DNA from 2 places in the Neobacillus sp. DZ-9 genome. Region 1 is predicted to be linked to the other one. Evidence: predicted binding sites of a transcription regulator. Region 1 holds the regulator's gene; the other holds the start of a gene.
What was found. Region 1 encodes NrdR, which represses ribonucleotide reductase genes. Its sites were predicted from a motif close to AACACNATATATNGTGTT; they were not measured.

Region 1 (4,436 bases):
CAAAATCAAAGTTTGAAGTGAAAAATGTCGGCAGGCTTTCCAGCATCCGAAACTGTAAAATCGGCCCCAATACTTCATCCCTCGTCCAACTGGACACCGCTTCTGCACCAATATCATCCATCATTAGGATCGGTTCTTTTTTTAGCGCTTCTATTTTTTCATTTAAGGTGGAATCGGCAATGGAACTTTTCATTTCCCTTAGCAGTTCTGGCACATAAACAATCATCGAGGAAATCTGTTTCTTTGCAAGTTCATTGGCAATGGCACCTAGCAAATAGGATTTTCCCACACCAAATTTGCCGTAAAAATATAATCCCTTTTGTTTCTTGCCCTTTTCATAGTTCATTAAAAAAGTGGCTGCTTTATCTACGGCATCAAGCCTGCCCGTATCTCCTTCAAAATCTTCGAAGGATGCTTCCAAAATATCTCGTGGGACATACAAGCTTTTGATGAGCTGTTCGTTTTTCCGCTTTTCATCTGCGATTACTTTTCTCTGGCATCTTTTATAAACAACATCAATGGAGCCGCGATTTATTACTAATTCCGGGTGATAGCCCTTCATCATATTGACACAGCCATCAAGACTTGGACATTTATTACATCCAATACTTTGTTTGGTGAATTCAAATAATTTTATCAGGCCTTTATTAATCATGTCATGCGTCACTTCATCCTGATGCTCCATTAAAAAGGCTCTTACACCAGGATTTTGGAGCACCTCCTGACGCTGCTCTTCAAACCGTTTTTGAAAGTTTTCATTTCCCGATAGCCGCTGCAATGTTTTATTAATTCTCTCCATCCTTTGTCACCCCCTATTTTCGAAAAGCCTTTAATTTCTCTTCGATGGCGCGTTTTTTGGCCTCATCTTCAGAAATGTTTGCTTGTGGATTATCTTTAGCAGAATTATTAGAGCTTTCATCAAACCAATCTGGAATAAGTTCTGTCCGAATAGGCTTTTTGTTTGTTGTCCCTTTTCCGCCTGATTTTTTATTTTCCGTCCAGCCGAGATAGGTTCGGTGTTCCTTCTTCGCCAGGTCCATTGCCTCTTTTACGGTCTTCATTTGCAATCTTGCCCAGTGACTGGCGAGTTTTTCTACATAGCCTTTTGTAAGCTTCATTTCCGTTTTAAGCATGACAAAATGAATGAGGACATTAATTACGCCAGGAAGAAGCTTTTGTTTAAACATAACCTCTTCAATAATTTGGATATCCGATTTTGAAGGCTCTGCTCCCCCTGAAAGGTCTATTAAAAATTGCAATGGAGAGGTTGTCTCCAAATAGCGAATCAATTGTTCTTCTTGTGTTTTGGGTTCGGTGATTTGAACTTGATGAATAGCAGGCTGAACCCGTTCAACCAGGTTAGGAAGTTGATCATGATTGACATATTGATACCAATCACGGGCTCCCTTTCTTAATTCTTCAATATCAATTTCATTGGATTCATTTAAGGCACTGAAAATTATATTTTTCATTTGCAGCGGGTCAATTGTATAAAGGAAAGCCAAATTGCTAATAACCTCTTTTACTTTAGGGGTTAATGCCTTCTTTGGGACCAACGATTCATTTAAACCAGCCATTAACAAATCAAAATCGAAGCTTCCAACATCAATTTGGATTCCTCTTTGCTCATTACGGCCAATAAATTGCTGATTTTCTTTCGCTTCCAACTCTTCCGAAGTATCCTGTAGATACTGCAGACTCCCTGGTGTAGCGGAAGCAAACACATCCTGAAAAGCTTTCGTTACATCCTGGAATTCTTTACCGTTTGGTTTTTTCTGATCGGAAAAAAAGTGTTTAAGCCTGTTAAAGTGTTTTTTTCCTATTTTTCGATAGAGATAAATATTTAACATTCCATCTAAAAAGAATTGTTCAGGATTTAATGGAGGGTGAAGCTCATAAATAAAGGATCTTTCACCTTCATCCATCTTCACATATGTTTTTAATAAACCAATACCCTCAAGCTTTAAGCGAGCTTCATAGATATCCTTTAAATTCTTCCCTAATAGGTTCATTAAGAGATGGTGTGTAGAGTGTTCCGACCACAGTCTATTTTCCTCAAGCTCCGACCAAAGTGTCATATATAGGCTAAAACAGACTGATCCAATTAAGGGCTGATATAAGAACGTCAGCACTTTTCGGTCATACTCATGCAAGAGCCCATTTGCCGCTACCCGGTAACGGTCGATCGGAAGAATTTCCTGCCAATGCTGCGCCATACCCATTTACCACTCCCTTCAATTTAAAAAGAGAGCGATAGCTCCCTTATGATTTCTCTTTATTTATTAGTTCCTTTAATTCTTCAATAAAAACATTAATGTCCTTAAATTGACGGTAAACCGAAGCAAAGCGGACATAGGCTACTTCGTCGACATGTGCCAATCTGTCCATAACCATTTCGCCAATTTCTTCACTTTTGATCTCTGAAATACCCTGGCTGCGAAGTGCCTTTTCCACTCCATGTGTAATATCCTCTAGTTCCTTTAGGGCAACAGGACGCTTTTCACAAGCTTTTATCAATCCGCGAAGTATTTTATCACGGCTAAATTCTTCCCTTGTGCCTTCCTTCTTCACGACAATTAAAGGAATTTCTTCGATTTTCTCAAAAGTAGTAAAACGATAGCCGCATTCTTCGCATTCTCTTCGTCGTCTTGTCGCTCGTCCTTCATCAACAGGCCGAGAATCAAGCACACGAGTTCCATAATTTTGACATGAAGGGCATTTCATTTGCTAATCAACTCCAACTCTAAACAATAAATCCGTTCAGCATTCTTACTATTATCTTATAAAAAAGAATACCTTTTCACAAGTAGAAGTATTAAGAGTTTTTTATAGTCGTATGTAATTGATTCATTCGCTCGTAATAAGAGTTGATCCGCTTTTTCAAGTCCGGATAGATGCCCAGCAAGGAGAATTTCTCGGATGAAATATTAAAATCAACAGCTGTTTGCATTGGTTTTACAGAAACAATTGTCGCAATAAGGAAGCAGGAGAATGGTTTATGGATTTCAACGGCAATTTCTCCATGTTCTTTTGAAACGGTCATTATCCGGCAATCAGCGTCTTCCCGAAACATTTTTTCTGCTGATTCGAATAGTTGATTAAAAGTAGCTTTATAATAATGTGTTTTCAGTGAAGCATCAGAGTTCCCATCAGATGTTTCAATTTCTTTTTTAAATCGAGTAAATAAATTAGCCATAAAAACCCCCCGCAAATTACGCTTTTATTATAGTGTACAACATTACACCAAAAATATAAAAAGAGGTGTACTGAATACACCTCTTACGATTTTTAGTTTTATTAGAATTTAAAGGACTCTTGCTTGTTTAACTCGAACAGGACCCATTCCACGTGGAATTTCAATGTTCTCGCGTGTTTCAGCATTTAACGCTTCAGCAATATAATCCGCAGCAATATTTGGATTTAAATCACCGCAAGTATATACGTCAATGCTTGCATAGCCGTGCTCAGGGAAGCTGTGAATGGTTAGATGTGATTCAGAAATAATGACTACCCCGCTGACACCTTGTGGAGCGAATTTATGAAAAGCTACTTCGCGAATTTCTGCACCTGACTTAAGAGCCGCTTCTACAAAAGTTTGTTCAATAAAGTCAATGTCATTCAGTTTTTCAAAGTCGCATCCCCATAATTCAGAGATTACGTGACGACCCATTGTTTCCATATTCAATTCCCCCTCTAACCTTTTTCAGATCCTTTCTTGAAATTCTGTTATTAACGGTACAGAACAACTACCACGGGGGAAAGTTAGTCCAGAGAGGTCCTAACCCTTTAAGTAATTATCCACTCCCAATTTCAAGAAGTTCACGATGACTAGTATACTTTGTTTATATTTATTTTGCAACCTATCAAAATGAAATTTTTGCAAGTATTAAATAATTCCATTTAATGATATTCAAATTAGGAAAAATGGCAACAAAAAAAGCTGTCAATCGACAGCCTTTTTAGCCAACCTTAACCTTTGATAAATTGGCAATTTCCTCTGCTACATATAATGTAAGATCGATTACGCGTGAAGAATAGCCCCATTCATTATCATACCAAGCAAGGACTTTTACTTTTCTTGTACCCATTACCATGGTGGAAAGTCCATCAATAATAGCGGAATGCTCGTTTGTATTAAAATCCACGGATACCAATGGTTCCATTGTCAAATCTAGAACTCCTTTTAAATGACCATCAGCCGCTTCGGTAAACGCTCTATTGATATCATCAACAGTTACATCTTGTTTCAAATCAACCACTAAGTCCACTAATGATACGTTTGGTGTCGGAACTCTTAGTGCCATTCCATGCAATTTTCCCTTTAACTGAGGCAGCACTAGGGATAAAGCCTTTGCAGCTCCTGTTGTAGTTGGAATGATAGATTGTCCGCATCCACGGGCTCTTCTTAGGTCTTTATGCGGGTTATCAATATTATT
Region 2 (4,436 bases), 290 kb from region 1:
GAAGCAGTGAAAGCACATCAGCTAGGCTTTGTCAGAAGACCAACCGGCGGACGCGGCGTCCTTCATGATCATGAGCTTACATATAGTGTAATCGTATCAGAAGACCATCCAGAGATGCCAAAAACAGTCACAGAGGCTTACCGAGTGATTTCAGAAGGCATTTTAAAAGGGTTTCATCATTTAGGGTTAGAAGCCTATTTTGCTGTTCCTAAAACAGCAGAAGAACGGGATGCTTTGAAAAATCCCCGCTCTGCAGTCTGCTTTGACGCCCCGAGCTGGTACGAGCTTGTGGTTGAAGGCCGGAAGGTTGCTGGCAGTGCGCAAACTAGACAAAAGGGAGTCATTCTCCAGCACGGCTCGATATTATTAGATTTAGATGAAGATAAGCTGTTTAGCTTGTTCAAGTATCCGAATGACCGTGTAAAGGAACGGATGAAGAAGGCCTTCAAAGATAAGGCCGTCGCGATTAATGCAATTAGTCCAAGAAGAATTACGCTAGAAGAGGCCAAGGAGGCGTTTTATAGGGGCTTTGCCGAAGGACTGAATATTGAGCTTGAACCATATCAGTTGACAGAAGAAGAGCTTGCATATGTTGAAAAAATTGCAAAAGAACGTTATGAGAATGATGAGTGGAATTTTAAACGATAAAAAAATACCTATTGAGATTGCCACAAAAATAAAGGCGAACCCAGTTTTAATTTGGTTCGCCTTTACATTTATTAATGAGTAATTTTCTCAATTGCCTTTGAATATTTTTCATACCATTTCTGCCACTCATCTTTTCGAGATTCAATTGTCCGTCCATCGAGCAAGGCATTGATGACATCCAAGCATACATGCCATCCGGCAAGGTCCCGAGGTGTATGGTCAGTAATCTTAGTTAATTTTTCGATTAAGACTAACTTACAGCCCTCATTCTCAGGATAAAGTTCAAACCGAACCAGATCCTCTGCCCAAGTATATTCCAATATGGATTGAATTTTTAGCTCTGTAATCTTCATATCAATAAAAGTGCCATCGCCGATATTAAATTTAATGACTCCGCCCTCACGAAGCTCATCTACTCGAAGCTCTGGGAACCATTTTGGAAGTTTGTCATTGTCGGTTAAATATGACCATACATCTTCTACCGAATGGTTTAAATGACGTTTAAAATGTGCTATATAGCCGTTTCCGTCCTTTTTTATTTCAGCAAGCATATTTGTTCCTCCCAAAAATCTATTACTTTATAATATCATTTTGGACCATGCTAATAAATTTGTATGCCTGTATTCGGAAAAAAATAATTCTCAAACCGCAAAATATGTTAAAAAATGCTGTTTTTTGCCGAAAAACCTAAGAAATCTTTATTTTGCTTAAAAATCTAGTGTATTTTAAGTTTGACAAAATTATTGTTTTTTGTCTAATCTACAATATGTAGTAGTGTCGAAAATATTTTCGGTACCATATATTGAGTTTTAGTTGATTTGTTCTGCAATTCTATGTTAACTTATGTTTATTAAGACAACTAGATATAGCATAGCTTACTAGAATCTAACACAATATACAGAATTTTATAAATTGAAGGAGTTGTTTTCATGTCTATAGTTTTTAGACAAAAAATGAATATCGATTTTGAGAGGTTGAATGAGGACATCCGCTTGTTTCCCCAGGTGCACCCAGTAACCCCAGATATGAAAATAACCCACAAGGGCGTTTCGCGATTGGTCATGCTAGACCGCTACACCTTTAAAGATACTGCAAAAATTACCCTGACGAATGGTGACTTTGTTGTTTTGACGATTAAAGAGGATCCGAAATTTCCAGCTAGAGGGCTTGGTACAATAAAGGAAATTGATTGGGAAAAGAAAAAGGCAAAGGTTTTGGTGGAAGAGGAATTCAGAGGCGTTCTAGATGATCAACAGGAATCTGAAACAGGAATGATCTGGCGTTCTCTCGATGTAATCGAGAAGCCGCTGGAGCTTTTTTATGAGCAGATTGCTAAAAGGAATGCTACGGGTCTTGCTTCTGTTGAAGAAACGGAAGAGAAGCGAATTGAGTGGACAGAGAAGTTTTATCAAGAGCTTGTGAACATGAACTTTATTCCAGCCGGACGTGTTCTTTACGGGGCAGGATCAGGAACTGAGGTAACATTCTTTAATTGTTACGTAATGCCTTTTGTAGCAGACTCCCGTGAAGGTATTTCTGACCACCGGAAACAGGTCATGGAGATCATGAGTCGAGGCGGCGGTGTTGGAACAAATGGTTCGACATTAAGACCACGAAACACCCTTGCAAGAGGTGTAAATGGAAAATCATCTGGTTCGGTTTCGTGGCTGGATGATATTGCGAAGTTGACTCATTTAGTCGAACAAGGAGGCAGCCGCAGAGGTGCGCAGATGATCATGCTGGCGGATTGGCATCCGGACATCATTGAATTCATTATTTCAAAAATGCAAAACCCTAGAATTCTACGATTCTTAATTGAAAATACAAACGATGAAACGATAAAAAAGCATGCTAAAGATAAGCTAAAGTTCACACCATTGACTCTGCAGGAAACAGCGATGTACCAAGGAATTGTCAATTATAAAAACATCCCTGGACTCGGCGGTTTCAGTGATTCCATAATTGCTGAGGCAGAGGAAAAACTTGCAACCGGCGGTAATTTTACAGTTCATAATTCTGAATTCTTAACGGGTGCAAACATCTCAGTGTGTTTAACAAAAGAATTTATGGAAGCTGTTGAAAACGATGGTGAATATGAACTCCGTTTCCCATATGTTGAACACTATAATGAAGAGGAAATGAAATTCTACAACGAAGAATGGCATAAAGTCGGAGATGTTCGTGAGTGGGAAAAGCTCGGTTATAAAGTGCGAGTTTATAAAAAGATCAAAGCAAAAGAGCTATGGAATCTAATTAATATTTGCGCGACCTACTCAGCGGAACCGGGTATTTTCTTCATCGATAATGCTAATGACATGACAAATGCGAAAGCATATGGACAACAAGTTGTTGCAACAAATCCATGTGGTGAACAACCCCTTGCACCATTTTCTGTATGTAACTTGGCAGCTGTAAATCTTGCTGAAATGGCTGATAAGGAAACAAAAACAGTTGACTTTGAAAAATTAAAGAGTAGCGTAGCTGTTGGTGTCCGCATGCAGGACAACGTCATCAATGCTACTCCATATTTCTTGGAAGAAAACAAAAAGCAAGCTCTAGGTGAACGTCGTGTTGGTCTTGGAGTTATGGGTTTACATGATCTACTTATCTACTGTGAAACAGAGTATGGTTCACCAGAAGGTAACAAACTAGTTGATGAGGTTTTTGAAACAATAGCAACTACTGCATATAGAACATCAGTTGAATTAGCGAAAGAAAAAGGAAGCTTCCCATTCTTAAACGGTGAAACATATGAAGAAACAAATCGTTTACGACACGCCTTCATTGAAACTGGATATATGAAAAAAATGCCTGAAGACATCCGCGAATCTATTTTAGAAAGCGGAATTAGAAATTCTCATTTGCTAACGGTTGCTCCTACAGGATCAACTGGAACAATGGTTGGGGTTTCAACTGGATTAGAGCCTTATTTCTCATTCTCATACTACCGAAGCGGACGTCTAGGTAAATTTATAGAAGTAAATGCGGATATTGTTCAAGAATATCTCGAGAAGCATCCTGAAGCAGATCCAAACAATCTGCCAAAATGGTTTGTTACAGCAATGGAGCTTGCTCCTGAAGCCCATGCTGATGTTCAATGTGTCATCCAGCGCTGGATTGACAGTTCTATCAGTAAAACAGTTAACGCGCCAAAAGGCTACAGTGTGGAACAAGTGGAAAAGGTATATGAGCGTCTATACCGCGGCGGTGCAAAAGGCGGTACTGTCTATGTAGACGGTTCACGTGATTCTCAGGTACTTACACTGAAAGCAGAAGAGAACACTAATGAGCAGTTATCCATGTTTGATGAAAAACCAAAGCAGCATGTCGTTCTAGTTGATACAATCAGCGATCTTCGTTCAACGGACGTGACTATCGGTTCTGAAGTCGGGAACACATGCCCAGTCTGCCGAAAAGGAAAGGTAAAAGAAATCGGCGGCTGTAATACTTGTACAAATTGTAATGCCCAATTAAAGTGTGGATTATAGAATTTTTCAAAGCGGATGGATATGATTTTTCCATTCGCTTTTTTTGCACAAAATTATTCCAAAATAATTTTTGTAACACGATTGTAATCTAGCTGTGACCTCGCTGTTACTCTTTCCTTGTATAGTATGAGTATCAAGTCACTCCAAGGGGGACTAACAAATGTTGAAGAAACTTATCGCAGCTTTAGTAATTACAGCTACAATAACAACTTCTTTGTTTGCCACTGCGGGTGATAAAGCAGAAGCGGCATATTATCATACAAAAGCAATTTCGGTAGCAAAAGCCAATCTCGGCGTTCC

Region 2: the regulator NrdR is predicted to act here: its motif matches at 1,536-1,553, upstream of AC59HZ_RS02240 (vitamin B12-dependent ribonucleotide reductase).

What each region holds. Positions count from the first base shown of each region.
Region 1 is NZ_JCAIOL010000001.1:155,349-159,784, reverse strand. It holds gene dnaI (primosomal protein DnaI) at 1-799, opposite strand, end outside; gene AC59HZ_RS00795 (replication initiation and membrane attachment family protein) at 813-2,216, opposite strand; gene nrdR (transcriptional regulator NrdR) at 2,263-2,724, opposite strand; gene AC59HZ_RS00785 (hypothetical protein) at 2,816-3,196, opposite strand; gene speD (adenosylmethionine decarboxylase) at 3,305-3,679, opposite strand; gene AC59HZ_RS00775 (glyceraldehyde-3-phosphate dehydrogenase) at 3,960-4,436, opposite strand, start outside.
Region 2 is NZ_JCAIOL010000001.1:445,278-449,713, forward strand. It holds gene AC59HZ_RS02230 (lipoate--protein ligase family protein) at 1-648, shown strand, start outside; gene AC59HZ_RS02235 (SRPBCC family protein) at 720-1,199, opposite strand; gene AC59HZ_RS02240 (vitamin B12-dependent ribonucleotide reductase) at 1,578-4,136, shown strand; gene AC59HZ_RS02245 (C40 family peptidase) at 4,297-4,436, shown strand, end outside.